DNA from 2 places in the Bradyrhizobium sp. URHC0002 genome. Region 1 is predicted to be linked to the other one. Evidence: predicted binding sites of a transcription regulator. Region 1 holds the regulator's gene; the other holds the start of a gene.
The links. The regulator HrcA, encoded in region 1, represses chaperone genes, less so after heat shock. The targets are predictions, from matches to a motif close to GTTAGCACTCNCNNNNNGNGAGTGCTAAC.
Positions count from the first base shown of each region.

Region 2: the regulator HrcA is predicted to act here: its motif matches at 3,543-3,571, upstream of ACVWVY_RS22020 (co-chaperone GroES).

Region 1 covers NZ_JBSSCF010000001.1:1,280,696-1,296,509, reverse strand. The annotation lists gene napA (periplasmic nitrate reductase subunit alpha) at 1-1,272, opposite strand, end outside; gene ACVWVY_RS06190 (chaperone NapD) at 1,276-1,539, opposite strand; gene ACVWVY_RS06185 (4Fe-4S binding protein) at 1,536-1,817, opposite strand; gene ACVWVY_RS06180 (nitrate reductase) at 1,823-2,026, opposite strand; gene ACVWVY_RS06175 (YifB family Mg chelatase-like AAA ATPase) at 2,330-3,868, opposite strand; gene ACVWVY_RS06170 (hypothetical protein) at 4,052-4,261, opposite strand; gene ACVWVY_RS06165 (MBL fold metallo-hydrolase) at 4,494-5,465, opposite strand; gene ACVWVY_RS06160 (hypothetical protein) at 5,684-6,565, opposite strand; partial or broken gene gshB (glutathione synthase) at 6,772-7,720, opposite strand; gene ACVWVY_RS06150 (YraN family protein) at 7,753-8,166, opposite strand; gene rsmI (16S rRNA (cytidine(1402)-2'-O)-methyltransferase) at 8,153-9,106, opposite strand; gene ACVWVY_RS06140 (penicillin-binding protein activator) at 9,331-10,539, shown strand; gene hemW (radical SAM family heme chaperone HemW) at 10,576-11,748, opposite strand; gene rdgB (RdgB/HAM1 family non-canonical purine NTP pyrophosphatase) at 11,741-12,370, opposite strand; gene rph (ribonuclease PH) at 12,382-13,095, opposite strand; gene hrcA (heat-inducible transcriptional repressor HrcA) at 13,378-14,466, shown strand; gene grpE (nucleotide exchange factor GrpE) at 14,585-15,190, shown strand; gene ACVWVY_RS06110 (VOC family protein) at 15,207-15,632, opposite strand; gene ACVWVY_RS06105 (helix-turn-helix domain-containing protein) at 15,708-15,814, opposite strand, start outside.
Region 2 covers NZ_JBSSCF010000001.1:4,543,437-4,559,250, forward strand. The annotation lists gene ACVWVY_RS22000 (Crp/Fnr family transcriptional regulator) at 1-171, shown strand, start outside; gene ACVWVY_RS22005 (hypothetical protein) at 241-462, opposite strand; gene ACVWVY_RS22010 (hypothetical protein) at 504-716, opposite strand; gene groL (chaperonin GroEL) at 1,448-3,091, opposite strand; gene ACVWVY_RS22020 (co-chaperone GroES) at 3,182-3,499, opposite strand; gene ACVWVY_RS22025 (usg protein) at 3,881-4,168, shown strand; gene ACVWVY_RS22030 (cupin domain-containing protein) at 4,321-4,869, shown strand; gene ACVWVY_RS22035 (NupC/NupG family nucleoside CNT transporter) at 4,987-6,237, opposite strand; gene ACVWVY_RS22040 (MFS transporter) at 6,350-7,573, shown strand; gene ACVWVY_RS22045 (SDR family oxidoreductase) at 7,672-8,436, opposite strand; gene ACVWVY_RS22050 (peptidase) at 8,450-9,208, opposite strand; gene ACVWVY_RS22055 (tetratricopeptide repeat protein) at 9,346-9,732, shown strand; gene ACVWVY_RS22060 (class I SAM-dependent methyltransferase) at 9,772-10,584, opposite strand; gene ACVWVY_RS22065 (ABC transporter substrate-binding protein) at 10,656-12,269, shown strand; gene ACVWVY_RS22070 (hypothetical protein) at 12,379-12,558, opposite strand; gene ACVWVY_RS22075 (PepSY-associated TM helix domain-containing protein) at 12,555-13,718, opposite strand; gene ACVWVY_RS22080 (TonB-dependent siderophore receptor) at 13,723-15,814, opposite strand, start outside.

The sequences.
Region 1 (15,814 bases):
GCCGACCTCGCGCGCGGTGCCGCAGGCGGACGGCTGCCCGGTCAGCGAGAACGGCGAGTTGCCGGGTTCGGAGATCTTTCCGGTCAGCAGGTGCAGATTGTAGAGGAGCTGGTTGGCCCATACGCCGCGCACATGCTGGTTGAAGCCCATGGTCCAGAGCGACATCACCTTGCGCTTCGGATCGGCGTAGAGCTCGGCAAGCTCTTGCAGGAAACCGCGTTCGACGCCGGTGAGCTCGGAGACCTTCTCGAGCGTGTAGTCCTTCACAAAGGCGGCATAGGCGTCGAAGTCGATCGGCTGGGTCGCGCCTGCTGTCGCCGCGCCCTTGGCTTTGACCTCTAGCGGATGGTCCGGGCGCAATCCGTAACCGATGTCGACCGTGCCCTTCACGAAGGTGGTGTGGTTCTTGACGAAGTCCTGATTGACCCGCCCGGTCGTGATGATGTGGTTGGCGATGTAGTTCAGGATCGCCAGATCGGTGCCTGGCTTGAACACGATCGGGATGTCGGCGAGGTCCGAGCTCCGGTGTGTAAAGGTAGAAAGCACCGCGACCTTTACATGCGGATGGCTGAGGCGCCGGTCGGTAAGTCGCGTCCAAAGGATCGGATGCATCTCGGCCATGTTCGAGCCCCACAGCACGAACGCATCCGCCGCCTCGAAATCGTCATAGCAGCCCATCGGCTCGTCCATGCCGAAGGTGCGCATGAAGGCGACCGCCGCCGACGCCATGCAGTGGCGGGCATTGGGATCAAGGTTGTTGGAGCGAAAGCCGGCCCGCATCAGCTTGGTGGCGGCATAGCCTTCATAGACCGTCCATTGCCCCGAGCCGAACATGCCGAGCGCCGTCGGGCCCTTGTCCTTCAGCACCGCCTTGGCGCGTGCGGCCATGGTGTCGAAAGCCTCGTCCCAAGACACGGGCGTCAGTTCGCCGTTCTTGTCGAAGGCGCCGCCCTTCTTGCGCAGCAGCGGCGTGGTCAGTCGGTCGCCGCCATACATGATCTTGGAGAGGAAGTATCCCTTGATGCAGTTCAGTCCGCGATTGACCTCGGCGAGCGTGTCGCCGTGGGTCGCAACGACCTTGCCCGCCTTGACGCCGACCATCACCCCGCATCCGGTGCCGCAAAAGCGACAAGGCGCCTTCGACCATTTGAGCTCCAGCGATCCGATGCCGCCCGCCACCGGCTGCGCAGCCGCGGGAACGGTGATTCCGGCAGCCGCGGCGGCGACGGCGGCGGCCTGGGCCTTCAATAGTTCGCGTCGCGAGAGTGACATGTTCTAGTCTCCGATCTCGACGGGCCCATCGACCTGCTCGAACACCATGTTGGCCGACAGGACGCCTTGCCAGGATGCGATTTCGGCGAGACGGCCGCCGAGAATTCCGCTCTCGGCCGCCTCCATCACGATCACGATTTTCGACGCATCGCGTTGATGGACCTCAACGCCGGGCAGCGCAGCGAGCGTGCGCAGCACTTCGTCACGACGTTCCGGCAACACGGATACGACCGCGCTCGAAATGTGAATGGTGGCTTCCGCCGTCATGAAGCGTCTCCCTGACGCGCGGCGCCCAGCGTGATGGCCTCGCCCGGGCATGCGCCGACGCATTCGCCGCATCCCGTGCAGGCGGTTTCATTGACGATGGCCCGGGGTGGCAATCCAATGCGCGGAAGAAAGCGAATGGCTGAAGCAGAGCAGGCATCGCCGCAGGAGCGGCAGACGATGCCGGCTTCGGCGAGGCAGTCGCCGTTGATGATGGCGACCGGCCTGGAAAGGAGTTGACCGCGAAACAGCGCGCGGCGTGAGGGGCCTAAGCTTTCCATGGCGCTCATCCTCCCGGAGGGCCGGGAGGCCCCACGATCAGCTGGGTCATCCAGATGAGAAAGCCATATCCGCCGACCACGCCAACGGCGACAATCGGCCAGATGAAAGCGGCGATGATGGCGAACACAAAAAATTCCGCACGCCGGCTGGTCCCAAATGCGGACTCATGCGTCGGCTGCGTATCAAGCTTGCTTGACGTGTCGCCCATATAACGACCTGCCACTTTCAAAGTCGAACAGTGTCGAGCCGGCCGCACGCTCCCGTGCGGTACCAGTCAAACCTGTCATCTGCAATCGGATGGAACGCGCCATGCCTGCTCCATTGCAGGAAATGTCATTGCGCATGCGCAGCATAGATGCTGGCCGGCCAAGCCTTCATTGATCTGGATCAAACGCGAAGAACACAGGCTTGATGATTCGATGATATTTTTGCCGCACCGCAAGCAAGCGACAGTGCGACGCACTTGCTTCTTGCTTTACGCAAATGCGATCCTTCGGGTCTGGATCGAGCGCTATGCCGCGCGCCGCAAATCTTCAGCCAGCGCGCGATAGGACAGCGCCTCTGCCAGATGCAGCCGGCCGATCTTTTCCGCACCGTCGAGGTCGGCGAGCGTGCGCGCGACGCGCAGCACGCGGTGATAGCCGCGCGCCGTCAGCTTCATGGTCTCAGCCGCGTCGCGCAAAAGCTTTTGTCCCTGCGCATCCGGTTGCGCGATCGTCTCCAGCAGCGAGGCCGGCGCTTCGGCGTTGGTGCGGATATGCGGCATGCCGGCGGCAGCATAGCGCGCGAGCTGGAGGTCGCGGGCGGCCGCAACGCGGGCGGCGACTTCCGCCGATCCCTCCGAAGGCGGCGGCAGGATCAGGTCGGCGGCGGTGACCGCCGGCACCTCGATGCGCAGATCGATGCGATCCATCAGCGGGCCGGAGATGCGCATCTGGTAATCAGCAGTGCAGCGGTCGAGCTGCGCGCGCTTGCAGGAATAGCCGGGCTCATAGGCATGGCCGCAGCGGCAGGGATTCATCGCCGCGACCAGCATGAAGAGGGCCGGGTAGGTGACGCGGTGATTGGCTCTGCTCACCGAGACCTCGCCGTTTTCCAGCGGCTGGCGCAGCGAATCCAAAACGCGCGGATCGAACTCCGGCAGTTCGTCAAGGAACAAGACGCCCTGATGCGAGAGCGAAATCTCGCCGGGTTTGGCGCGCAGGCCGCCGCCGGTCAGCGCGGCCATGCTGGCGGAATGATGGGGCGCGCGGAACGGCCGCCGCGCGGTCAAGGCGCCGTCGCGGATTTGGCCGGCGACGGAGGCGATCATCGAGACTTCCAGCAATTCGGACGGCGACAGCGGCGGCAGGATCGACGGCAGCCGCGCCGCCAGCATCGATTTGCCCGCGCCGGGCGAGCCGATCATCAGCAGATGATGCCCGCCCGCCGCGGCGATCTCCAGCGCGCGCTTTGCACTCTCCTGGCCCTTGATGTCGCGCAGGTCGAGATGCGTCGCCTCCGGCTCGTGCACTTTCGGCTGCGGGCGCGACAGCACCTGCGCGCCCTTGAAGTGGTTGGCGATCTGGATCAGTGATTTTGCGGCGATGATCTGGATATCGGGGCTGGCCCAGGCGGCTTCCGTTCCGCACGCCGCCGGACAGATCAAGCCTTCCTCACGCGCATTCGCGCCGATCGCGGCCGGCAATACGCCGGCCACGGGCGCGATCGAGCCGTCGAGCCCGAGTTCGCCGAGCACGGTAAAGCCGTTGAGCGCGTCGGGCGGGATCGCGCCGATCGCGGCCATCAAGCCGAGCGCGATCGGCAGATCGTAATGGCTGCCTTCCTTTGGCAGATCGGCCGGTGCGAGGTTGACGGTGATCCGCCGCGCCGGCAGCGCCAGGCCAGAGGCGATCAGCGCCGAACGCACCCGCTCGCGCGCTTCCGACACAGCTTTGTCCGGGAGGCCCACGATCGCAAACGCCGGCAAGCCGGGTGCGACCTGCACCTGCACGTCGACCGCGCGGGCCTCGATTCCCTCAAAGGCTACGGTAGAAACCCGCGCAACCATGCCGCCCCTCGTGATGCAATCGAAGGTAGCGGGGAACCGGAGGGCAAGTCAAGAACATTAAGAGAACATAGTTGGTAGGTTTTAATTCCGCGTGTATGAACAGCGCGTCGCCACAACTTCTAGCCGTCAACAAATGCACGCCACGCGGTCTCCGAATAAGAGCTTCGGAGACCGGGTGTCCCCTCAATTCAGCTTCCCCGCCGCAATCGCAGCGGTGCTGCCTTGCGGCTGCTCCAGCATCTTCAATGCTGCATCGAGGCCGTTGCGCAGATTGATGGCGGCGTTGGCGTTGCAGCGCAGGCGGCCCGAGGAGATGAATTTGACCTCGGTCGATCCGTCAGGTTTCGGCACCAGAATGCGGGTCGCCAGCTCGACCTCGACCGCACCGTTCATGGTGCCGTAGGCGCCGACGATATCGAAATAGACCAGCGGGGCCGCGGCTCCGGTGTCCTCGTAGATCAGGTCGGACGGCTTGGCAGGCGGTTAGTCGGTCAATGGCCTTCTCCCGGATCGTGCGCAGAGGGTGATTCGCTGATCAAGACTTACGCGACCGGCCGTTCGATCCCTAACGAGAGAGGGGACATCCGGGGCCAGCCATGTCGACCGGCCCCGGAAATTCATTTCCTTAGAGCTCCATCTTCATCGGCTCGGGATAATAATGGAATCCATCGCCGGCCTTGGCGACGTGGCCGTAGCCGGGCCAAGCAAAGTGATAGGACATGACCGGGGTCTTGTTGGCCGCGATCGTGTCGAGCAACTTGACCCGGCTCGCGGCCGCCTGTTTCGGATCGGTGTCGTAGGAAAACTCCATCCGCGGCTTTTCGAGCAACAGCACAGCGTGGTGCGTGAGATCGCCGAGGAAGGCGAAGGATTTACCTGCCGACGTCACCATGAAGATGGTGTGACCCACGGTGTGGCCGGGGGCCGCGATCGCCTGCACGCCAGGCAGGAATTCCTGGCCGTCCTTGATGAATACGATGCGATCGCGCACCGGCAGCAAATTCTTGCGGGCGTGAACCACGAAATCCTTCAAGTCACTGCCGAGCTTGCCTTCATCGGTCCAGAATTCGAAGTCGCTCTGGGTGATGTAGTATTGCGCGTTGGGGAACAACGGCTTGTCGTCGGCGCCGACGATGCCGCCGATATGATCGATATGGGCGTGCGACAGCACCACAGCGTCGATATCGCCGGGCTTGATCCCGGCTTCCGCCATGCTCTTCTGCTGGCGACCGGTGGTCGGCCCGAACAATTTCGACGTGCCCATGCCGGTATCAAACAGGATCAGCTTGTCGCCGTTGTTCACGATCGGCGAGTTCTGCTCGAGCACGACATTGTCGGGATTGAGGAAGTTGTCGGAGAGCATCTTGCGCACTTCTTCATCGGGCACGCCAACGAAGGTGCCCTTGGGAGGGCCGAGCGGCAGCGTGCCGTCGGAGACGATGGTCACTTCGGCGTCACCGAGAACGAGGCGGTGCCAGTAGGGCGTCTGCGTGCCGAGTTTTGGCGCTTTCGCCAGCGCGCCGCCACCGAGAACGGTCGATGCGCCCAAACCGGCGCCAAGCGCAAGCAAAGACCGTCGTGAAACGTTCATCGTCATACGTCTTCCTCCAGTGTTTTTATGATTGTAGTTCGTCGCCCGGACGGATTCATCCGCAACTACAGGCTGCTCCCGCTTCCTGAAATTGGCAAGTGGGATGAGACCGCAGAGGTGAGATGCGTGAATGAGGTGACTGCGGATCGCCCGCGCAACGCGGACATCACGTCAAGCCGCGATGCCGCGACGCGCCATAAGCGCGATGATCACCGAATCGACGGCTACCAGTCGTCGTAGATCCACTCTCTTCGGAATCGAGGCCGCGCTCTCGCCCGCGGCCGCTCGACCAACCGCTCGGGCTTGCGCACGGTTGGAGCCGGCTGCGTCGTAGACTGTGACGAAGGCTGTGAAGACGGCTGTGAAGTAGGCTGTGTAGTCTTGGGCGGGTTCGGCTCGGAAACCGTCGCGAGCGCGCGTTTCATCTCTTCCTGGCTCGCCTTGAGCTCCCCGATGGCCTTTGAATTGTCGCTGGCGATTTGCTGCTGGCTCGCCTTGAGCTGTTCGATGTTTCGCTCCAGATTCGCGAGATCGCGCACGATCGTTTGCAGCAACTGCGTCTGATCGGGAGGCGCTGCGGGTGCCGTCGGCGCGGCGCCTTGCGGGGCGGCCTGAGCCAGGAGTGTTGCTTGCGGCGGTGTTGCTTGCGCTGGTGCTGACTCCGCCGCGGCCACTTGGAAGGTGGATGGAGCGGGTTGCGCGGGAGACGACGGATTTTCCGGCGGCAATGTTGGCGTTGAAGCGGGCTGCGGCGCCCAACGGGCGACGATCAGCGTGGGCCCGTCGCCATAGGATAACAGCAAAACCAGAAGGGCAACGACAGTGATGCACGCCGCCAGGGACAAGCCGACGAGCGTGAGGAGCGCCGGCCTTCCTCCCGGTGGAGGTTGCGGGCCAGGTTCGTGCGGGCCAAATTCGTGCGGGCCAGATCCTGCCGAAGGTGGACGCGCGTCATCACGCTCCATTTTTGCAAGCTGTTCAGTCAGACGCGTGAGCTGTTCGTCCGCGCGCTTGATCTGTTCGTGGGCGTGCGTGAGCCGTTCATCGGCGCCCGCGATCAGGGCGTCGTGGGGTTTGGTTTCTTTCGGATCAGGCGTGGAGTTCATTGGCGTTTCCCCTTTCCGTCCAATGTCATCCGAAGGCGGCGGTCGACTATAGCGCCCTGGAATCGGGCTGGCCACTGCCGGCGGCGCAGCGGCTCTCCCCTTCGGTTCCATTCAGCCGGCAGGAGGCGCACGCAATTCATCCCGCCCAGGTCAGGTCGCGTGAGGGCGCGCGCTGCGAATGAGGTGGCCGACAGGGCGCGAGGGAATTATTTTCCGCCGCGCTTCTTCTCGATGGTGTCCCAGATCATTCCAGCGACGTCCGGCCCGCCGAGCCGGGCAATCGCGCGAATGCCCGTCGGTGACGTCACGTTGATCTCGGTGAGGTTGCCGTCGATCACGTCGATGCCGACGAACAGCAGCCCGCGCTCGCGCAGCGCCGGACCCAGCGTGTCGCAGATTTCGCGCTCGCGCGGAGAGAGTTCCGTGGCCTGCGCGGCGCCCGCCGCGAACCATGTTGGAGCGCAGATCGTCCGGGGCCGGCACGCGGTTGACGGCGCCGGCGAATTCACCATCGACCAGGATGATGCGCTTGTCGCCGTGCTTCACCTCGGGAAGGAAGCGCTGGATCACCCAGGGCTCGCGGAAGGTGACCGAAAACATGTCGAACAGCGAGCCGAAATTCATGTCCTGCGGCATCACGCGAAACACCGCCGCGCCGCCATGGCCGTGCAGCGGCTTCATGACGACGGCGCCGTGCTGATCCCTGAACGAATTGATCTCGTCGAGGTCGCGCGAGATCAGCGTCGGCGGCATCAGATGCGGAAAATCCATCACGAACAGTTTTTCCGGCGCGTTGCGCACGGAGGCCGGGTTGTTCACCACCAGCGTCTTGGGGTGGATGCGCTCGAGGAAATGGGTCGAGGTGATGTAGGCGAGGTCGAAGGGCGGGTCCTGCCGCAGCAGGATGACGTCGAAATTGGTCAGCGGCTCGCGCTTCGCTTCGCCGAGCGTAAAATGGTCGCCGACCTCGTCGCGCACGGTGAGCTTTTGCACCGGCGCGATCAGCTCCTCGCCGCGCAGCGAGAGCTGGTCCGGCGTGTAGTAGGAAAGGCTGTGGCCGCGCTTTTGCGCCTCCAGGAGCAGCGCAAAGGTCGAATCGCCGCGGATGTTGATACGCGCGATGGGGTCCATCTGGACGGCGACATTCAGGTTCATGGGGAGGTCCGGGTCTCTGGAGGGAATTCTTTTTAAGGGCTGGCGTCGAATGCCGCTAACAGATGGCGTGGCAGACGCCGTGGCGCAATCAGGATGGCGTCAAATCGCAGCTCAAATTCGGCATGCTCGGGATGCGCCATCAGCCACCCTTGCGCGGCATCGATGATGCGCGCCTGCTGGCGCGGCGTCACGGCGTAGGCGGCGTCATCCAGGGTGGCACGGGCCTTGACCTCGATGAAGGCAATCAGATTGCGCTTCTTCGTCACCAAATCGATCTCGCCATAGGGCGTGCGGAAGCGCTTTGCCAGGATGCGGTAGCCCTTGGCCATCAGAAAGGCGGCGGCGCGGCTTTCGGCCGACAATCCGGTGCGGAAGGCGGCGACCCGCTCGGGCGCGGCAATCTTGCCGGACGCTTCGGGCGGCATGGCGCCGTCAGTCTTCGCCATGCTCGCCTCTGGCTTCTTTCGCGAGCTCCAGCGCGCGGGCGTAGACCTCGCGGCGCGGCCGCCCGGAAAGCTCGACCGCGTGCGCGACGCTGTCCTTGACGCTGTCGCGCGAAAGCGATGCACGCAGGAGGTCGTCGAGGTCGTGCTGCGTCATGACATGGGCATCCGCGCGCGGCGGGCCGACCACGAGGACGAACTCGCCGCGGGTTTCCAGTCGATCGGCGGCCTTCGCAAGATCTGATATCGGCGCGCGCGTGATCTCTTCGTGCAGTTTTGTGAGTTCGCGGCAGATCGCGGCGTCGCGCCCGGCCATGATGTCGGAAAGATCCGCCAGCGTCTCCTGCACGCGGTTGCCGGATTCGAACATCACCAGCGTGGCGTCGATCCGGGCAAGTTCCGTGAGCCGCGTCCGCCGCGCGACTTGCTTGGCCGGCAAGAATCCCTCGAAGAAAAACCGGTCGGTGGGCAGGGCTGCGACCGAAAGCGCCGTCAGTACCGAGGACGCGCCCGGCACCGCGATCACGGCGTGGCCGGCGGCAGAGACCTCGCGCACCAGTTTGAACCCGGGGTCCGAGATCAAGGGCGTGCCGGCGTCCGACACCAGCGCAATCGAGGCGCCCTGCGCCAGCTTTTCCAGGATTTTCGGCCGCGCCATCGCCGCGTTGTGCTCGTGATACGGCTTGAGCTCCGCCGAGATCGCATAGCGCTCGGTCAGCCGGCGGGTGATGCGGGTGTCCTCGCAGGCGATGATGTCGACGCCCGCCAGCGTCTCCAGCGCACGCAAGGTAATGTCGCCGAGATGGCCGATCGGGGTTGCCACCAGATAGAGGCCGGGAACCGGCTTCGGGGCATTCAGGACGTGGCCCTGAATCAAAAATGTTCTGTTGGCCGAACCCGGCTCGGTGTCAGACCCGTAGTTCGAACTGGGTTTTGCGCGCATAATGCCAATCTAAAGGGGTCTTGGTGCGAGCGCTATATCCGGCGGGATGGCGGCAAGACTGAAGTTCCCGCGACGTGCGGCGCGGTGGTAATCCTTTTGTTTTGGTTAACTAATTCTCGACAATATTGCAGAATCCCGCATTCGGGTTCAGTAGCGGTTCAGGTGCCTTGGCCCAGAAAGCCGGAATCCTGGCCGACGGCGGTCGGTCAAGAGATAGAGACAAGATGGTAGGCCCGCTCAATCGCAAGCCTGGATCCGCGGATCCTTGGCCGTCAGGACTGACCCGGCGGACGGCAGTCGGGCTTATTCTCGGTGCCCCGCTGCTCGGCGCCTGCGCCGGCGGGCCGATCTCGAACCCGTTCGCTACTCCCCAGCCGGAGGGACCCGCAGGCCCGCAGCAACAGCCGCTTGCCGTCGGCGACGGGCAGGTCAAGGTCGGGCTGATCCTGCCGCTCTCGGCCGCCGGCAATGCCGGCGTCGCCGCGCAATCGATGAAGAACGCGGCCGAGATGGCGTTGGCGGAATTCCAGAATCCGAACATCCAGCTTCTGATCAAGGATGACGGCGGCAGCCCGCAAGGCGCCCAACAAGTCACCCAGCAGGCGCTCGCCGAAGGCGCGGAAATCATTCTGGGTCCGCTGTTCGCAGCTTCAGTGCCGGCGACCGCGCAACTGACGCGCGCGCGCGGCGTTTCGGTGATCGCGTTCTCGACCGACTCAAGTGTGGCCGGACGCGGCGTCTATCTGCTCAGCTTCCTGCCTGAATCCGACGTCACCCGGATCGTCGATTATTCCGCCAGCATCGGAAAGAAATCTTTCGCGGCGCTGTTGCCGGACAACGCGTACGGCAATGTGGTGGAAGCAGCGTTCAAGCAGGCCGCCGGCCGCAAGGGACGCGTCGTCGCCTTCGAAAAATACAGCGTCGATCGCTCCGCGGCGGCGCGGACGGTGGCGCAGTCGCTGGGATCGGCGGACGCGCTGTTCATCGCCGACGACGGCGAATCCGTCGTGGCCTCGGTGGATGCCTTGGCCGCGGCGGGCGCCAACTTGCGCAACATCCAGTTGCTCGGCACCGGGCTGTGGGACAATCCGCGCGTCTATGCGAGCTCCGCGCTGCAGGGCGGGCTCTATGCCGCGCCGGACCCGTCGGGCTTCCGCGCCTTCTCCGGCCGCTACCGCGCCAAATACGGCGCCGACCCCGTGCGCACCGCAACGCTGGCCTATGACGCGGTCGCTCTCGTTGCCGCGCTGTCGAAGCAGGGCGCCCAGCGTTTTGCGCCGGAAACGCTGACCAACCCGTCGGGCTTTGCCGGCATCGACGGCCTGTTCCGATTCCGCTCCGACGGCTCCAACGAGCGCGGGCTTGCGGTAATGAAGGTCGCCAGCGGCGGCAGCACGCCGGTTGCGGGATCGCCGAAGAGCTTTGGGGCGTAGTTGTATGGGTTCCTGCTTTCGCAGCAACGACAGCCTTTACGCCGCGAGATCCGCGACCACCGCATCGAGCACGGGGAAACCGTCTTTGGTCACGCGCAGCCTGCCGTCGGCGTCGACGATGATGGCGCCTTCCTCGCGGAGCACGGCGATCCGGCTCGGGTCGAGCGCGCGGCCGGACAAGGCGGCATAGCGTTTGGGGTCGATGCCCTCGGCGAGGCGCAATCCCATCAGCAAAAATTCGTCGGCGCGTTCTTCGCTGTTGAGAAAATCGTCGGTGACGACGCCATGGCCGTTGGCCTCGACGCGCATCAGCCAGGCCTCGGGACGTTTTTCGGTCGCGATCGCGTGCCTGGTACCATCGATGTCCAGCCGCCCATGCGCGCCCGGGCCGATGCCGGCATATTCATCGCCGCGCCAGTAGACCAGATTGTGCTGGCATTCGGCGCCTGCGCGCGCGTGGTTGGAAATCTCGTAGGCCGGCAAGCCATGATGCGCGCAGACTTCCTGCGTCACGTCGTAGAGCGCACGGGCAACCGCCTCATCAGGTGTTTTCAATTTGCCCGCCGCATGCAGGCCGAAGAACGGCGTGCCTTCCTCGATCGTGAGCTGGTAGAGCGAGAGATGCTCGGCAGCTTCCGAAATCGCGAGCTTCAATTCGTCCGCCCACATCTGCGGCGTCTGGTCGGGACGGGCGTAGATCAGGTCGAACGAGTAACGATCGAACGCGCCGCGTGCGATCGCGACCGCATCCAGCGCTTCGCGCGCGCTGTGCAATCGTCCCAGCGCCTTCAGCGAGGCGTCATCCAGCGCCTGCACGCCGAGCGAGACACGGTTGACGCCGGCTGCGCGATAGCCGCGAAACCTTGTTGCTTCCACGCTGGTCGGATTGGCCTCCAGCGTCACCTCGACATTGTCGGCGACGCGCCAATGCTTGCCGATCGAATCCAGGATGGAGCCCACGGTTTGCGGCTGCATCAGCGATGGCGTGCCGCCGCCGAGAAAGATCGATGTGACGGTTCGACCAGGCGTGCGCGCCGCTGTGGTCTCGATCTCGCGCGCAAACGCACGGGCAAATCGCTCTTCGTCGATCGGCGCGTGACGGACGTGGCTGTTGAAATCGCAATACGGGCACTTCGACAGGCAGAACGGCCAGTGCACGTAGACGCCGAAGGCGGTCCGCTTCGGATAGTGGCGTTCGGCGCTAGCCAAGACAGATCTCCGCCAGTTTGACGAAGGCACGCGCCCGGTGCGACAGGCCGAGGCCTATCGGCGGCAGGCCGTGCTTTTCGATCGAGGTCATCTCGCCAAACGTCCGCGTGTGCCCATCAGGCTGGAACGCCGGATCATAGCCGAATCCGGCGGTGCCGCGCGGGGGCCATACCAAAGTTCCATCGGCGCGGGCCTCGACCTCCTCAAGATGGCCATCGGGCCAGGCGACGCACAGCGCGGACACGAAATGCGCCTTTCGCTTGTCCGGCGTGGTCGCGCCACGTTCCTGCAACAGGCGCTCGATCCGGCTCATCGCCGCCATGAAATCCTTGCCCTCACCGGCCCAGCGCGCCGAGTAGATTCCAGGCGCGCCGTCCAGCGCATCGACCACGAGGCCGGAATCGTCGGCAAAGGCCGGCAATTGCGCCGCCTGGGCGGCCGCGATCGCCTTGATCGCCGCATTGGCGCGAAACGTGTCTCCGGTTTCCTCGGGCTCGCCGAGGCTCAATTCGCCCGCGGAAACGGCGTCGACGCCATGCGGCGCCAGCAGTTCCCGCATCTCGGCGAGCTTGCCGGGATTGTGGGTCGCGATCACGAGCCGGCCGGTGATTCGACGGTGCATATGCGATCAGACTACGCGACGGCCATCTTCTGCAAGTCCACCAGACGCGCGACACCCTTGCGCGCCAGTTCCATCAGCGCGAGGAACTCGTCCTGCGAGAACGGCGTCTTTTCGGCGGTGCCCTGCACCTCGATGATGCGGCCGTCGCCGGTCATGACGAAATTGGCGTCGGTTTCGGCCTCGGAATCCTCGGCATAATCGAGATCCAATACCGGCGTACCCTGATAGATGCCGCAGGAGATCGCCGCGACATTGTCGCGCAGCACGTTGGCCTTCAGCATGTTGCGGTTTTTCATCCACGCGATGCAGTCCGCCAGAGCCACCCATGCGCCGGTGATCGAGGCGGTGCGGGTGCCGCCATCGGCCTGGATCACGTCGCAATCGACCGTGATCTGGCGCTCGCCGAGCGCTTCGAGGTCGACGGCTGCGCGCAAGCTGCGGCCGATCAGCCGCTGGATCTCGACGGTGCGGCCGCCCTGCTTGCCGGCGGCGGCCTCGCGGCGGGTGCGTTCCAACGTGGCGCGCGGCAGCATGCCGTATTCGGCGGTGACCCAGCCGCGGCCCTGGCCCTTCAGCCACGGCGGCAGCCGTTCTTCCAGCGTGGCCGTGACCAGCACATGGGTGTCGCCGAACTTCACCATGCAGGAACCTTCGGCATATTTGACCACGCCGCGTTCCAGCGACACGGGGCGCAGCTGATCGGGCGCACGGCGGCTTGGCCGCATGGGAAATCCTTTCGAAATCGAGCGAAAATTCGTTCGCGGTGCTTGTAGGAGGGGGCGTGCGCAGCGGCAAGGGGCTTTTGGCCCGGTTTGGGATAGAGGTCAGAACCGAACCTCTATCGCCTCGTTTTGACGCGTTTTCTGCGCAGATAAGTCTACGCAATCTGCGTAAACTTGATTGCTATGCGAACCGGCGGCCACTTCGCTCGAAAACGCTATCGTTAAACGGACGCTTGTCATTGGTCCCCTGGATCGACAAATTAGGGTGTTGGGAGGAAGTACTGAGTGGCCCACCACGATCCGATTGGCCTGATCGCGCCGCATGCCGGGCTCGCCCAGCTCAACGAGCGTTCACGCGACATTTTTCGTCAAATCGTCGAGAGCTATCTCGCGACCGGCGAACCCGTCGGCTCGCGCAATATTTCTCGCCTGATCGCGCTGCCGCTGTCGCCGGCCTCGGTCCGCAACGTGATGTCGGACCTCGAGCACCTGGGGCTGATCTATGCACCACATACCTCTGCCGGCCGCCTTCCGACCGAACTGGGCTTGCGGTTCTTCGTCGACGCGCTGATGCAGATCGGAGATCTCACCGAGCCCGAACGGGAATCGATCAAGAGCCAGCTCGCCTCCGTCGGGCGCGCGCAATCGGTCGAGGCCGCGCTCGGCGAAGCTTTGACGCGGCTCTCCGGCCTGACCCGGGCCGCGGCCGTGGTGCTGACCGCCAAATCCAATTCGCGGCTGAAGCACATCGAATTCGTGCGGCTGGAGCCGGAGCGCGCGCTGGTGGTGCTGGTCGGCGAAGAAGGCCAGGTCGAAAACCGCGTGCTGGCGCTGCCGCCCGGCGTTCCCTCCTCGGCGCTGACGGAAGCGACCAACTTCCTCAATTCGCGGATTCGCGGGCGGACGCTTGCCGAAGCGCGTCTCGAACTCGAAACCGCGCTGACGCAAAGCCGCGTCGAGCTCGATCAGCTGACGCAAAAGGTGATCGCGGCCGGCATCGCAAGCTGGTCCGGCGGCGACAACGACGACCGGCAATTGATCGTGCGCGGCCATGCCAATTTGCTCGAAGATTTGCACGCGCTGGAGGATCTCGAACGCGTCAAGTCGTTGTTCGACGATCTCGAGACCAAGCGCGGCGTAATTGACCTGTTGGGCCGGGCAGAGCGCGCCGAGGGGGTGCGGATTTTCATCGGATCCGAGAACAAGCTGTTCTCACTGTCCGGTTCCTCCACCATCATCGCCCCCTATAGCGACGCCGCGGGCCGCATCGTCGGCGTTCTCGGCGTGATCGGGCCGACGCGGCTGAACTATGCCAGGGTGATTCCGACGGTGGATTATGCCGCCCGGATCGTCAGCCGGATGCTGGGCGGCTAATCCGCCCCAAATTGACCCCAATCCGGTGTGGTTGCGCTTGATTTTCGGCCACTAAAGCACGATATCCGGCCCAGCAAATCCCCATCGAACCCAATACGTTTTTTGAGAAGGCAGTCTTATGACCGATCCCAACCGGCCGAGTGATGATGCGGTGAAACCGGCCCAGACCGGCGAGCCCGTGGTCTCAAAACCCTACATCATGCCCGACGATCCCGAGGAAGGATCGAATGAGGCCCTGACCAAGGAACTGGCCGAGGCGCGCGACAAGATGCTGCGCACGCTGGCGGAAATGGAAAACCTGCGCCAGCGCACCAGGCGCGAGGTGGCCGATTCCAAGATGTACGGCATCACCGGTTTTGCGCGCGACATTCTCGATATCGCAGACAATCTGCAGCGCGCGCTCGACGCGATTCCGGCCGAGGCCAGGGAGACCGCCGATGCCGGCATCAAGGCCTTCATCGAGGGCGTGGAGCTGACCGAGCGTTCGCTGCTCAACACGCTGGAGAAGAACGGCGTCAAGAAGTTCGATCCGTCGGGCGAGAAGTTCGATCCCAACTTCCAGCAGGCGATGTACGAAGTGCCCGACCCGTCCGTTCCGTCCGGGACGGTGGTTCAGGTCGTGCAGGCCGGCTTCATGATCGGCGAGCGCGTGCTGCGCCCGGCTCTGGTTGCCGTTTCCAAGGGTGGCGCAAAGGCCGCACCCGCGGCCGACGTCACGAACTAAGCCGGATTTACCAGGCCTACGGCTTATCGTCTGCCTTCGGCCAGTAGGTGCCAAAGCTCCAGAGATGGCCTTCCGGGTCCCGGCAGGCGAAGTCGCGGCTGCCGTAATCCGTGTCGTGCAGCGCCATCTCGATCCTGGCGCCGGATGCCTTGATCCTGGCGTGCAGCGCGTCGGGATCGTCGACGGCGACGTAGAGCGCGTCGGTGCGGCGGCCGCCGATATCGCCGACAAGTTTGCCGTATTCGTCATCGCGGCATTGGCCGAGCATCAGCAGCGAGGGGCCGTAGGCAAGTTCGGCATGCTGGATCGTGTCGCCGTTGCGATAGACGACGCGCTCGGTGAAGCCGACCACATCCTTCAGCCAGCCGATCATGGCCTCGGTATCCCGGCAGCGCATCGTCGGATAGATGCGCGGCGCTTCGGTTTCGCTTTGATGGGGCACGGAAAACCTCCTTTGTCAGATGCCGCGCCACTATGCGCAAGCGCGGCAGCGCCGGCTTGAAGATTTGTTACCCGGCTAAACGTCCAGCGATCGCACCAGACGGCTGTCTGTCAGCGCCAGCCGCCTAGCCCAGACCGTTGGCGACTCGCCGGCAAGGGTTGAAAATTCGCGGGCGAGATGCG
Region 2 (15,814 bases), 3.3 Mb from region 1:
GGCCTGATCGAGATCGACCCGGCGCGGCTCGCGGCGGCAGCGTGCGAATGCCACAACGTCATGCATCTCGAAGTCGAGGAGATGTTCGCGACGAATTTGTCCCGATCTCGCGCGGCGGCTCTGCCCGAACACCGGCGCATTCCAGGAATCAAAACGGGCGGCGCCATGTAAGCGCGTTTCCGCGCAACCGCTCGACCGTCCGTATCGCGACGTGCCGCTGCGGCGCTGCCGGAAAGCCCATCAAACCGCGGATTGTCCGCCCGATCCGCTTTTCTGCCGCCAATCCCGACCGGGTGCCGGCTCGGATTCCGCCTCGAGCCTCGCAATTTCTCGCAGCACCTTTGCCGTCTGGCGCAGGTCATTGCGCTCAGGACCCGGCTTCAGCCGTCGCGCTTCGTAAAGAAATTCCTTGGCCTGCAGTAGCCAGGTGGAGGTTTCAGTCGGGATTTGCATTCGCGGCATGGTGTCCCCCATTGCGATGACAGCCTGATCCGTGCCGACGGTTACGCCAGAGAGACCGCGCTGCGGCGCGGGAGCCGCATGCTCGGCTCGGCGACCCAGGCTTCGCGCGCGAACCAGGCGTGATCGGCGTGGCAAATCGGGCAATGGGTGCGCGCGAAAAACACCGCGCTGCGCGCAAAGCTCTCACGATCGGTCTTGATGCCGGTTGGAATCGCATGTCCGGTTTGCGGACACCTGACCATGACCATACCCATGTCGCCCTCCCTGGAAATTACTTTTTTTGTTTGTTGGAAAAGTACCGGCCGGTTGGAGTTCGCCTCTTGTCGGTGCGGGTTACTTGGGGGGCATCGCACCTGGTCTGATCGAGCATTGGGCAGTGGGGCTCGTGCTCGTTACTGGGCTTATTCCTACCGGCCGGATCCCTCCTCAAACGAACCTTGTCAAACTAGCCTTGGACGTGAAATGAGCGCGGCTTCCCGGCCGGCCCGATGAAGAATGTTCCTGAAATGCTTGCAATCGGCTCATCCGCTTCCGTCGCGTTTCGGTGTGGCTTTCACTTCGCTTTCACTCACGGCACAATTATCCCGTCAGGCGAAAGCATTCCTCGCGACGCTCGCCAGCGTCACGAGAGCTCGCGCTCCGTGTTCGATCAGATTTTGGATGAGCCTTGATCTAGCCCCGACGTTACTTTGGACTACGGAAAGGCGAACTGTCGGTTCGGTTTGCGACTCTCGTGCATAAATTTTTTTTGAAATTGTCAACATACACCATCGTATATTTGCAGAGACGTGTGCATAACTGGGATATCTCGCCGCGGGCGTGAGGTCTTGTCCTCAGCGTGACGTTGCGAGTTTTTCAGCGTGACGTCCCGACCGACGTCAGTGTTCACTGCGCGCTAGCGGTCGTCCGCACGTTTTGCCCAAACAAAAACCCCGGCATCGCTGCCGGGGTTTTGCATTCCTTGAATATCGCTTGAGTGGCTGGATCAGAAGTCCATGCCGCCCATGCCGCCGCCCGGGGGCATGCCGCCTGCGCCTGCACCGGCCTTCTTCGGCAGTTCGGCGATCATGGCTTCGGTGGTGATCAGCAGAGCCGCAACGGATGCCGCGTTCTGGATCGCCGCACGAACGACCTTGGTCGGGTCGATGATGCCCTTGGAGACGAGGTTGCCGTATTCGCCGGTCTGCGAGTCGAAGCCGTAATTGTACTGCTCCTTCTCGAGGATCTTGCCGACGATAACGGAGCCGTCTTCACCTGCGTTGATCGCGATCTGGCGGGCCGGCGCGGAGAGCGCCTTGCGCACGATCTCGACGCCGGTCTTCTGGTCGTCGTTCTGGGTCTTGATGCGCTTGAGCTGCTCGGAGGCGCGGAGCAGGGCGACGCCGCCGCCCGGCACGATGCCTTCTTCAACCGCCGCGCGGGTCGCATGCATCGCGTCATCCACGCGATCCTTGCGCTCCTTGACTTCGACTTCGGTCGCGCCGCCGACGCGGATCACCGCGACGCCGCCGGCGAGCTTGGCCAGACGCTCCTGCAGCTTCTCGCGGTCGTAGTCCGAGGTGGTTTCCTCGATCTGCGCCTTGATCTGCTGGACGCGGGCCTCGATGTCGGCCTTCTTGCCGGCACCGTTGACGATGGTGGTGTTTTCCTTGTCGATCATCACCTTCTTGGCGCGGCCGAGCATCTGCAGGGTGACGTTCTCGAGCTTGATGCCGAGATCTTCCGAGATCGCCTGACCACCGGTCAGAACGGCGATGTCCTGCAGCATGGCCTTGCGGCGATCGCCGAAGCCCGGAGCCTTGACGGCAGCAACCTTGAGGCCGCCACGCAGACGGTTGACGACGAGGGTGGCGAGAGCTTCGCCTTCGACGTCTTCGGCGACGATGACCAGCGGCTTGCCGGTCTGCACCACGGCTTCGAGCAGCGGCAGCAGTTCGTTCAGCGAGGAGAGCTTCTTCTCGTTGATCAGGATGTAGGCGTCGTCCATTTCAACGCGCATCTTGTCGGCGTTGGTGACGAAGTAGGGCGAGATGTAGCCGCGGTCGAACTGCATGCCCTCGACGACGTCGAGTTCGGTCTCGAGCGACTTGGCTTCCTCAACCGTGATGACGCCCTCGTTGCCGACCTTCTTCATGGCGTCGGCCAGGAACTTGCCGATTTCGGCGTCGCCGTTGGCGGAGATGGTGCCGACCTGGGCGATTTCCTCGTTCGAGGTGACCTTCTTGGAGTTCTTGACGAGGTCGGCGACCACGGCTTCCACCGCCAGATCGATACCGCGCTTCAGGTCCATCGGGTTCATGCCGGCGGCAACCGACTTGGCGCCTTCACGGACGATCGCAGCCGCCAGAACGGTCGCGGTGGTGGTGCCGTCGCCGGCAGCATCCGCGGACTTCGAGGCGACTTCGCGCACCATCTGCGCGCCCATGTTCTCGAACTTGTCGTCGAGCTCGATCTCCTTGGCGACGGTGACGCCGTCCTTGGTGATACGGGGAGCGCCGAACGACTTGTCGAGCACGACGTTGCGGCCCTTGGGGCCGAGCGTTACCTTGACGGCGTTGGCGAGAATATCGACGCCGCGCAGCATGCGGTCGCGGGCATCTACGCCGAATTTGACTTCTTTAGCTGACATATTTGGTATCCCTGAGTTGATGCTTGGTTCTCACCCTGTCGGGGAGGCGCCTTGCGGCGCTCCTCAGGGTGAGCGTTGCAGGCGAAGCGCTTAGGCAGCCTTCTTCTTGGTGCCGGCGGGGACGTCGAGCACGCCCATGATGTCGCTCTCCTTCATGATCAGGAGATCTTCACCGTCGATCTTGACCTCGGTGCCCGACCATTTGCCGAACAGCACGCGGTCGCCGACCTTGAGGTCGATCGGGATCAGCTTGCCGGCTTCGTCGCGGCCACCCGGGCCCACGGCAGTGATTTCGCCCTGCGAGGGCTTTTCCTTGGCACTGTCCGGAATGATGATGCCGCCAGCAGTCTTCTCTTCGGCGTCGATACGCTTGACCACGACGCGGTCGTGAAGCGGACGGAATTTCATGCAGTCCTCCTAAGTTTCTGAAAATGTTGTCAGATTCTGTAATTTTGGCAGTCCGAGCGGGCGAGTGCCAACACGGCTGCGGCTGATTTAGGCCAGTCTTGTTCGGGGGACAAGGGCTTCTAGCAGAAAAATTGGCACTCAAATATGACGCCTGCCAATTTCGTTAATCATGATTAATTCGGCGGACGGGGTCGCGGACCCCGTATTAGCACGTGCGGTAAGCTGCTGCTAACGCGCCCTTTTTCAACAGATCGTTAAACATTTAGGCTTGTGATGGGTTGGTATCGTGCGTCACATTTCTCTCATGTGAGCGCATCTCCGCCGGGGTGGCTCGGTGTGTGGCCACCACGTGAAATGCGCTTCCAGCAATGGAGGTTTGGCATGGTGTCGCGGGTTGGAGTTGCTTCCGACGACTTCCGGAAGCAGGTGTTGGGTTATGGGCTGACGACGGCGCAAATCCTGTATCGGATGCCGGATCATCCCTCATTGCTGCAGACCTATGTCTGGCAGAATTACGATCTGTTTCCGAAATTCCCGGCGCTGAAGGATTTCCTCGCCTTCTGGCAGGAAAAGCTTGATGGGCCGCTGTTCTCCGTGACGGTCGCGCACTCCAAGCTGATCAAGCCCGCCGAGCTGCGCGCGGTCGACGGCGTGTTCCGGCTGCATTGATCGACCTGGGGTACGGTGGGCAAAGCGAAGCGTGCCCACCGCCGAGCCGACGTCGGGATAGATGATGGGCATGGCGCGAAGCGCTCCTTTGCCCACCTACAAATTTCGATTTGTGTTAGCCTCCTCCCATCAACAAAAAACGGGAGGCACAAATGGCCAAGCAGAAAGCGGCATCACGTCCCGCGGCGCAGACCGCCGTGAAGAAGAAATGGTCGGGCCACAAGACGGCAGCCAAGTCTTCGGCCCGCAAGACAGTCAAATCCAAGGCGAGGGGCGTTGCGGCGGCAAAGTCGAAACCGCCCAGGAAGGCACGGCCGAAGCAGCGCATCGCCATCAGCCATCACCGCGAGGAGGATTTCAAGGCCGACGGCCTGCGCACCTACGCGCATTACCGCGACCTCGGCATCGCGGACGCTAGCCACGGCCTGGCGCAGGCGCATGTGATCCGCCTGATCGGTCCGTGCAATCCAGCGGAAGTTTCAAAGCTGCACTACCACGACGTCGAATTCCAGATGGTCTACGTGCTCAAGGGCTGGGTGAAGACCTACATGGAAGGCCAGGGCGAGACCTTGATGAAGGAAGGCAGCGCCTGGACGCAGCCGCCGCGCATCAAGCACCTGATCATGGATTATTCCGACGACGTCGAACTGCTGGAAGTGATTTTGCCGGCCGAGTTCAAGACGGTGGAGCTGGCGTCGTAAGGCGCGCGTTTGCTTACGCTCGTCATGCCCGGGCTTGACCCGGGCATCCACGTCTTACTTTCGTTCTGTCGAAACAAGAACGGGGATGGCCGGGTCGAGCCCGGCCATGACGGCTCTTTAAGTCATCACCCCCACGATCGCGCCCATCAGGCACGTCGTCAGCGTCCCCGATACGATCGACTTCAATCCCAGCGCATTGATCTCCTCGCGCCGTTCGGGCGCCATCGTCCCGAGGCCACCGATCATGATGCCGAGGCTGGCGAAGTTTGCAAAGCCGCACATCGCGTAGAGCATGATCAGCCGCGAGCGTGGATCGAGCGCGTCAGCGCCGAGCTTTGACAGTTCGACATAGGCGATCAATTCGTTGAGGATGGTCTTGATGCCCATCAGGCTTCCCGCCGTGATCGCTTGCGGCCAGGGCAGGCCCATCAGCCAGCATACCGGCGCCATCAGGTAGCCCAGCAGGCGCTGCAGCGAAATTTTGCCGCCGCCGATCTCGGGCAACAGCCCGAGGATCGCGTTGGCGAGATAGACCAGCGCCACCAGCACCAGCAGCATGGCTACGATGTTGAGCAGCAACTCAAGCCCGGTCGTGGTGCCCTTGACGATCGCATCCATGGTGCTCGAGGTTTGCATGTCGGGATCTTCCAACGATCCGCCCGTGCGCTTGTCGGAAATCTCCGGCACCATGATCAGGCTTACCAGGATGGCCGCCGGCGCGCCCAGCACCGAGGCAATGACAAAATGCGCCGCCGCGTCCGGGATCAGCGGTGCGAGGAAGGTGGCATAGAGCACCAGCACGGTGCCGGCGATGCCCGCCATGCCGCCGGTCATCACCAGAAACAATTCGCTGCGGGTGAGTTGCGCGAGATAAGGCCGGATGAATAGCGGCGCCTCCACCATGCCGAGGAAGATATTTGCCGCGGTGGATAGCCCCACCGCGCCGCCGACGCCGAGCGTGCGCTCCAGGAGCCATGCCATGCCGCGCACGATCGGCGGCAGCACGCGCCAGTAGAACAAGAGCGTCGTCAGAACGCTCATGACCAGCACGATCGGCAGCGCCTGAAACGCCAGGATGAAATCCGCGCCCGGCGCCTTGAGGTCAAATGGTAGCGGGCCGCCGCCGAGATAGCCGAACACAAAGGAAGTGCCGGCGCGGGTGGCCGCCGAGATCGTGTTGACGGCGTCATTGATGGCGCCGAACGCCTTTGCCACCGGCGGCAGCTTGAGCAGCACCAGCGCGGTGACAACGGTGACGGCCAGGCCAACCGCCATTTGCCGCAACGAGACCGCGCGGCGGCTCTCGCTGAGCGCCCACGCGATCGCCAGCAACGCCAGCACGCCGAACCCCGATTGCAGTTGCAGCATGAATCCCCCGCCAACCCCGGCAAGCGATTATGCCAGCGCCGGGCGGCCGCGCAATGCCGTGTTGCGGGCCTGCCCGTTGACATCGGCATCGCGCTCAGCCACCCCGTCTGCCATGTCCGCCACCACGCCTGTCGGCGCCCGCGATCTGCTCAGGCACGGGCCGTTCCTGTTCTTCCTGTTGTCGCGCAGCCTGTCGCGCTTCGCCAGCCAGATCGCGGCGGTTGCGATCGGCTGGCAGATCTACGACATCACCGGCAGCGCCTTCCAGCTCGGCATGGTCGGGCTGGTGCAATTCCTGCCCACGGCGCTGCTCGTCTTCGTCGCCGGCCACGCCGCCGACCGGTTCGAACGCAAGCGCGTGGTGCAGCTTTGCCAGATCGCGGAAGCCGCGACCGCGCTGTTTCTGGCCGTCAGCACCTTTGCCGGCTCGCTTACCGTGGCGCAGATATTCATCGCCACCTTCGTGATCGGCATCGCCGGCGCCTTCGAGAGCCCCGCCACGGCCGCGCTGCTGCCGTTGATCGCGCCCAAGGGGTCGGTGCAGCGCGCGACGGCGATCTCCTCCGGCGCAGCCCAGGTCGCGACCATCACCGGGCCCGCGCTTGGCGGGCTGGCCTATGTGTTCGCGCCGAGCCTGCCTTACTTTGTCATCGTCGTGTTCTGGCTGGCCGGCGCGGTTCTTACCGGCTTCATCCATACGACGCGGCAGGAGCTTGCGAAGGAGGATTCGACTGCGGACGATGTGTTTGCCGGCGTCCGCTTCATCCGCAACAATCCAGCCATCCTCGGCACTATCTCGCTCGATCTGTTCGCCGTGCTGCTTGGCGGCGTCACGGCGCTGTTGCCGATCTATGCCCGCGACATCCTGCAGACCGGCCCGCTCGGCCTCGGCGTCCTGCGCGCCGCGCCCGCGGTCGGTGCGCTCCTGATGACCATGGTGCTGGCCCGCCACAGCATCAATCGCCATGTCGGGTTGCGGATGTTTCAGGCCGTGATCGTGTTCGGCGCGGCGACGGTGGTGTTCGCGCTGTCGCAGTGGATGTGGCTGTCGGTGCTGGCGCTGGCGGTCCTCGGCGCCGCCGATACGATCAGCGTGGTGATCCGCTTTTCACTCGTGCAGCTTTCGACGCCCGACGAGATGCGCGGCCGGGTCGGCGCGGTCAATTTCCTGTTCATCAACGCCTCCAACCAGCTCGGCCAGTTCGAGAGCGGCGTCACCGCGGCGCTCTTCGGCACCATGCCGGCCGCGGTGCTCGGCGGCGTCGGCACGATCGCGATCGCGCTGCTGTGGATGAAACTGTTTCCGGCGCTGCGGAAGGTGGAGCGGCTGGAGTAGCCTCGACCGTCATTGCGAGGAGCGAAGCGACGAAGCAATCCATGCTTCCTTGTGGCACGATGGATTGCTTCGCTTCGCTCGCAATGACGGAGAGAGACCTACCCCCGTCCCACGAACGGCATCTTGCTCGCCATGACCGTCATGAACAGCACGTTGGCATCGAGCGGCAGGCCGGCCATGTAGGCGACCGCGTCGCCGACCGCCTTCGCGTCCATGCGCGGCTCGTGTTTCATCGTGCCATCGGGCTGCATCACGCCGGGGCCGGCGACCATGCGGTCCGTCATGGGCGTCGCGGCATTGCCGATGTCGACCTGGCCGACCGCGATATCGTACATGCGGCCATCGAGGTTGGAGGCCTTGGTGAGACCCGTGATCGCGTGCTTGGTCGAGGTGTAGGCCGCCGAGAACGGCCGCGGCGCGTGCGCCGAGATCGAGCCGTTGTTGATGATGCGGCCGCCGCGCGGATTCTGGTCCTTCATGATGCGGAAGGCGTGCTGGGTGCACAGGAATGGCCCGGTGAGGTTGGTATTCACCACCCCCTGCCATTGTTCGAGGGTGAGATCCTCAAAATTCACCGGCGGCGCGCCCATGCCGGCATTGTTGAACAGCACGTCCAGCCGGCCGTAGGTCTCCATCACCTTGGCGAACAGCGCCGCGATCGAAGCGGGGCTGGTCATGTCGGCGGAAACGCACAGGCTCTTGCCGACATTGTCGCCGAGCTTCTTGGTTTCTTCCAGCATCTCCAGACGGCGTCCGGCGAGCACCACGGTGAAGCCGGCATTCATCAGCGCTAGCGATGCGGCGCGCCCGACGCCGGTGCCGGCACCGGTCACGATTGCGATCTTGTTTGTTGCGTCGGCCATTGCTTCCTCGCCTTCAGTTTTTTGTTTCTGTTTCGGATTTGTAGGGTGGTCTTGGAATATTCTGGTGTGCCGCGCGCAGCGCCGCCGACCAGCGCGAGCGCAGGTCGTGGAAATAGGGCTCGCCCGCCTCGATGCGGTGGTTGAGGTCGGCCTCGCAGGCATCCGCGCGCACCACCAGCACGTCGATTGGCAAGCCGACGCCGAGGTTGGAGCGCATCGTCGAATCCATCGAGATCAGGCCGGTCTTCAGCGCCTCATACAGTTCGACGTCGTAATGCATCGCGCGGTCGAGCACCGGCTTGCCGTATTTGTGCTCGCCGATCTGCAGGTAGGGCGTGTCAGTGGTGCATTCGATGAAATTGCCGGCGGTGTAGACCATGAACAGCCGCATCCGCGAGCCCTTGATCTGGCCGCCGAACAGGAAGGAGACGTCGAAGGAGACGTCTTCGGACCGTAGCGCCGGGCCTTCGGTGGCATGGACCATGCGGATCGCCCGCCCGATGCGCTGTGCCGCCTGAAACATGGTCGGCGCGTTCATCAGCGTCTCGACCTCGCCGGTGTTGGGGTCTTCGATCCCTTCGGTCAATGTCGACAACACCGACTGGCTGATCGCCAGATTGCCGGCGCTGGCGATCGCCATGATGCGGTCGCCGGGCTTGCTGAAGATATGGAGCTTGCGGAAGGTCGAGACGTTGTCGAGGCCGGCATTGGTGCGGGTATCCGCGATCATGACGAGACCGTCCCGCACCAGAATTCCGCAACAATAGGTCATTCCTGATCCCCGAACGCCCGAATTTTTCGGCGGCCAAACTAGTAGCCAATTTCAGGGGGGCATCCAACCCCAATTCCCCGTGGCATGGCATGCGCCGGGCGGGTAAAATGCCCTCGTACCTGCAGGCGGGGGATTGCATGCGGAAATCGGCTCTGATCGGCGCGGTCATGGCGACGTGGCTTGTGGGCGCCGCCGGCGCCCGCGCCGGCCCGTGGGAAGACGGCATGGTGGCCTATAACCGCGGCGACTACGTCCCGGCGATCCGCCTGTTCCGTCCGCTGGCGGAAGCGGGCAATCCCACGGCGCAGAATCAGATCGGGGTGATGTATCGCAAGGGGGAAGGGGTGAGCCGCAGCCCGGCCCGCGCCTTCATGTGGTTCAGCCTTGCCGCCAAACGCGGAGATACCGAGGCCAAGGCCGGCCTGCGTGGCGTCTCCAAGACCATGACACCGGGCGAAATCTCACAGGCCCAGCAGATGGCGCAGGCTTGCGAGGCCTCGAACTACCGGGCTTGCGAATATTGATCCGCCGGCAATGGCGCCGGTGGAGCCGCCGGGCGCGTTCTAGGCTCGCGCCAGAATGACGTGTGCCTGGATCTTGGCGGCGACCTCGCCGCTGCCGTGCTTGTCCGCGACCGCGGCCGCGGCGTGGTCGGTTGCCGCCTCGAGCTTGTCAGGCCCGCGGGCCTCGATCTCGTTGCGCAGCGGCGTTCCCTGGCAATAGGCGACGGCGACATAACGGGGCGAGGGCGCGCGGCTTTGCTCTGCCCTGGTTTCGATCGTCACGTTCGAGAAGCCTGCCTTCGCCAGATCGCTGCGGATCAATGCCACGTCATGGTAGCCGTGCGGCGTGCGCGCCATGAAGCGCGGAGGATCGTTTGGAAAAAATTCCGCGAGCGCGTTGGTCACATCGTCGGCGAACACATTTTCCTCGATGCGGTCCCAGGCGTTGAACAGGAAAGTTCCGCCCGGCTTGAGCACGCGCCGGGCCTCGCGATAGGCGGACGGTCGATCGGGGAAGAACATCACGCCGAACTGGCAACACACCAGGTCGAAGGTGGCATCCGCGAACGGCAGTGCCTGCGCATCCACCTTCTGCCAGCTGATGCGGTCATCCCGGCCTTGCCGCGCGGCGGCATGATCGAGCATCGGCTGGTTGAGGTCGGTCGCGACATAACGGGCATCGGGCGAAATCATTGGCGCCAGCGCCCGCGTCACGATGCCGCTGCCGGCCGCCGTTTCCAGCACGGCTTTGGGTGAAAGTGCTGATGCCCTTTGCGACAGATCCTGGGCGTAGCTCTCGAAGATCAGGGGAACCATATGGCGGTCATAGTTTTCCGGAATCGAGCCCGCAAAGATCTTGTCGTCTGCTGACATGGCCTGTCCTCTGCGTTACGCTTCGGTCCCCTCGCTGTTCTATAGAAAAAGAAACCACATTGGGAGGCTGAATGCGCACCAGCAATTTGCCGGGCAGGTTACACGCCACGCTCTTGATGCTCCTTTGCATCGCACTGGTTGCCGCAAGCCCCGCCGTCGCGCAGAAGAAAGGCGGCACGCTCAGGCTCTATCACAACGACAATCCGCCCTCGACCTCGCTGCACGAGGAAGCGACGATTGCCTCGGTGACGCCGTTTGCCGCGATCTTCAACAACCTCGTGGTGTTCGATCCTGCAAAAGTCCACGAAAGCATCGATACCGTCATTCCGGATCTGGCCGAAAGCTGGTCCTGGGATTCCACCAACACCAAACTGACCTTCAAGCTTCGGCAGGGCGTGAAGTGGCACGACGGCCAGCCGTTCACGGCAAAGGATGTGCAGTGCACCTGGCGGATGCTGATCGGCAAGACCGAGACCCAGGACTTCAAGCGCAATCCGCGAAAAGTCTGGTACACGAAGCTGCAGGACGTCAGCGTAAACGGCGATTACGAGGCGACCTTTGAGCTGAGCGAGCCGCAGCCGAGCCTGCCGGTGTTGCTGGCGAGCGCGTTTTCGCCGGTCTATCCCTGCCATGTGCCGCAACAGGTGATGCGCACCAAGCCTGTTGGCACCGGACCGTTCAAGTTCGTCGAATTCAAGCGCGGTGAGTCGGTTCGTCTGGTGCGCAATCCCGATTACTGGAAGAAAGATCGTCCGTATCTGGACGAGATCACGTTCCGGATGATCGACAGCCGTGCCACGCGCATGCTGGCGTTCGCCACCGGCGATTACGACATCACCTTTCCCTCCGACGTCAGCGTTCCCCTGATGAAGGACGTGAAGGCGCGCGCACCGCATGCAATCTGCGAGATGACCACGACGGGAACGCTGGTCAATTTGATGGTCAACCGCCTCAATCCGCCGTTCGACAATCCGGATATCCGAAAGGCCATGTCGCTGGCGCTCGACCGCAAGCCCTTCAACACGATTCTGATGGAGGGGCTGGCGCGGATGGGTGGCGCGATGCTGGCCAAGCCCGAGGGTGAGTGGGGCATGCCGCCGGAAATGGTGTCGTCGCTGACCGGCTACGGTCCCAACACCGAAAAGAACATCGCCGAGGCGCAGGCCATCATGCAGAAGCTCGGCTACAGCGACGCAAAGCCGCTGCAGATCAAGATCCAGACCCGAAACCTTCCGACCTATCGTGATGCCGCCGTGGTCCTGACCGACCAGCTCAAGAAGATCTATATCACGAACGAACTCGACATTCTCGACACGCCACGCTGGTACGCGCGGCTGGCGAAGAAGGATTACACGATCGGGTTGAACATCACCGGCGTCAGCGTCGACGATCCCGACGGCAACATCGTCGAGAACTATTCCTGCAAATCGGAGCGCAATTACACCCAGTACTGTAATGCCGAGGTCGATCGGTTGCTGGTCGCGCAATCGAGCGAACTCGACAGGGAAAAACGCAGGAAAATGGTCTGGGACATCGAGCGGCTGCTGGTCGAGGACGCGGCGCGGCCGATCATCCTGCACTCAACCGCCGGCAATTGCTGGCAGCCTCATGTGAAGAATTTCCGGCCGCATGATAATAGCCAGTACAACAATCTGCGGTTCGAGGACGTCTGGTTGGATAAGTGATCCGTAGATCCGTAGATCCGTAGGGTGGGCAAAGCGAAGCGTGCCCACCATTCAGGATCACGATCGCAGAGATGTGGTGGGCATGGCGCGATGCGCCTCTGCCCACGATCTAGGAATGGCGCGACGCCTTCCAGGCGAGCACGGCGAGCGGGATCGCCAGCACCGTCCACGACAGCGTGTCCCAGCCGCCGTCGCCGAACAACGCCGAGGCCAGCCCGATTGCCGTGAGGGCGCCGAGCAGCAGCGGCCAGCGGAAGATGTCGCCGATCGTTTGCCGCAGACGGCTCATGAGCCCGCCAGGGACGTCGCGGCGGCAGCCGGCTGGTTCGGGCTTTGCGCCATGCTGCGGCTCGGCCTGCGCTTGCCGAGCCAGAGATAGACGCCGCTCGCCAGCACGAGGATGGCGGCGAGATCGAGCAGCGCCCAGATGATTTTCAGCGGCAGCCCGCCGTAATCGCCGAAATGCAGTGGGCGCGACACCTGCAGCGCGCGCAGGTACCACGGCAATCCGCGGGCGGTGACGAGTTGTCCGGTTTCCGCATCGATCAGCGCCGGCGTGAACAGGCGCGAGGTGATCGGCGTCGGGCCCTTGGTCCAGATGATGAAGTGGCGCGGCGTGCCGAACCGCGCTTGCGTGGGCAACGCGACGCTGACCGGCGTGTCGCCGCCCAGCGCCCGCCGCGCGGTGGCAACGGCTTCATCGATATCAGCGAATTTCGCCAGCGGCGGCTTGCCGAGATGCGGAGCGATCAGTTCCGGCAGCACCTGCGCACGCCAGACGGTAAAAAGCGGCAGCGAGATCGTGTTGATGATGCCGGTGAGACCGACGGCAAGCAGCCAAACCAGCACAACGGCGCCGATCAAATTGTGCAGGTCGAGCCATTTGATCCGCGGCGCGCCGGCCCGCGGCACCGCGCCAAACTCGAGCCGACGCATGAACGGCGCGTAGAGTACGACGCCTGACACCAGCGCGATCACGAACAGCAAGCCCATCGCGCCGAGGAACAATTCACCCGGCAATCCCAGCAGCATATCGCGGTGGATGACGCGGATGGTCCGCAGCACGCCACCTTCCTGCGCGTCCTCTTCCAGCAGGTCGGCGGTTCGCGAATCGAACGACAGCTTGAGCAGACGCTTTCCGGCTGGCGGCACCGGCGTGTCCGATAGGAAAACATTGACGACATTGGCGCGGTCCTGATCCCAGTTCAGCACCTGGACGAAGCGCTGCGGATAACGCGCCCTTGCCGCATCGATCAGCCGGCTCAGCGGGGCCTGCGGGGTATCGGCCGGGAGTTCGCGGGCGGAAACTTCTGACTGGAAGAAATCGTCGATTTCGTCGTGGAAGATCAGCGGCAGCCCGGTGATGCACAGCATCAGCAGGAACAGCGTGCAGACCAGACTCGTCCATTTGTGGACGAGCGACCACCATTTGACGGATCGTGCTGTCATTCGCTCACCATCGGTAGCTCGCCGTTGCCAGCACCGTGCGTCCCAGCGCCCAGCGGCAGCCGCCGCCGGTGCAGAGCGAGACATAAGCGCTGTCGAATACGTTGTTGACGTTGAGTGCTGCGCTCAGTCCCTTCCATTCCTTGTATCGCATCCCGAAATCGTAGGAGAGCGCCGCGTCGAAGGTCGTGCTCGACGGGATCCTGTTGGCCAGCATGAAGCTGCCGGGCACAATGGTAGGAACGGTCAGGTTGTTGGCGTCGGTCGTGTACATGTCGTGGACATAGCGTACGCCGCCACCGAAGCCGAAACCATTCGCAGGTCCGCTCTGCACAAGGTAGTTGGCCCATAGCGAGGCTGTATGCATCGGCGTATTGGCGAGCACCTTGCCGAAATTGACGTCCTGAGCGCCGGTGATGCGGTTGTCGAGATAGGAATACTGCCCGCGCAGGCTCAGGCCCGGCAGGGGGCTTCCGACCACCGACCCCTCAAAACCGCGCGATGTAACCTCGCCAACCTGTGCGGTGGTGTTGGGCGGAATGCCAGGGCCGCTAATCGTGGTCGGCACGTTCTGCTGCTTGAGATCGTAGACCGCCGCCGTGAACATCAGGTTGGTGCCCGGCGGCTGGTACTTCACGCCGCCTTCGACCTGCTCGCCGGTGGTCGGCCTGAAGGGCTGCCCATTGAGCAGTGTGCCGATGCGGGTCGGTTGGAACGAAGTCGAATAGCTGACATAGGGCGCGATCCCGTTGTCGAAATTGTAGATCGCACCTATGCGGCCGGTCGGCTTCTCGTCGTTGTTCCGAACGGGCGGTGTGCCGAGGTTCTGGGCCAGCGTGCTGCCCTCGGCCCAATCGTAGCGGACGCCGCCCAGCACCGTCAGCCGCCCGAGCTTGGCCTCGTCCTGGACATAGAGGCCGCGCTGCTGCAAGTGCTGATCCAGGTTCTGGAATATCGCGGTGGGGACCAGGATGTTCTGGGTGTAGTTCGGTGCAAGGATGTCGAGCGTGTTGGTGGCAGCGAAGCGGGCGAAATTGTTGAAGTCGAACCGCTGATAGTCGAATCCGGCGAGCACCGTGTGCTGCAGCGGCCCCATGTTGAACTTGGCCTGGAGTTGGTTGTCGGCGGCGAAGGTGTTGAGGTTCTCGTTGGTGGAGAAGTAGTTCCGGGTGATGGTGCGGCCATCTTCCAGTCGAAGGGTGGGGCCGGCGCCCGTCGTCTTGAAGACGCTCGGCTGCACCTCGACGTAATTGAGTTCGTCGTGCAAATAACGTACGTTCTGGCGCACCGTGAAGACGTCGTCGAAACGGTGCTCGAATTCGTAGCCGAGGGTCGCCTGCTTGTATTTCAGGCTCTCATAGTTGAGATCGCCGCCAAAGAAATTCCTTGGAATTTGGCCGTAGGTGCCGGGCACCAGCGTGCCCTGGATCGGCAACAGCATGAAAGCTCCGCCCTTCGGGTCCTGCCGGTAGCTGGTCAGGAAGGTGATGGTGGTGTCGATATCCGGACGCCAGGTCCAGGCCGGCGCGATAGCGAATCTCTCCTCGCCGATATGGTCGACCTGGGTGTTGGCGTTGAGGCCGAGGCCGGTGACGCGGTAGAGCAGCTTCTTGTCCTTGTCGACGGGGCCGCCGACGTCGAACGCGCCCTGGATGCGGTCGAACGAGCCGGTTTGCAGCGAGACCTCGCCGAAAGGAGTTTCGGTCGGACGCTTGCTTACCATGTTGAGGATGCCGCCCGGCGAGGCAGCGCCGTAGAGCACGGACGCTGGGCCGGTGATGATCTCGGCACGGTCGAGGAACCAGGGATCGATGCGCGCAATGCCAAAAGGGGCGCCCTGCAGGCGCAGTCCGTCGAGATATTGCTCTATGTCGAAGCCGCGCGCCTTCAACGGCTGGAAGCGGAAATCGCTGTCGTTGCTGAAATAGACGCCAGGCGCGTAGCGCATGAGGTCGCGGATGCTTTGCGTGCGCCGCACGTCCATTTCTTCGCGGGTAATGACGGCAACCGAACCCGGCGTCGACATGATCGGCGCGTCGGTCTTGGTGGCGCCCGAGGCGCGGCTTGCGACAAAGCCGTTGGTGCCGGCGCTGACGCGT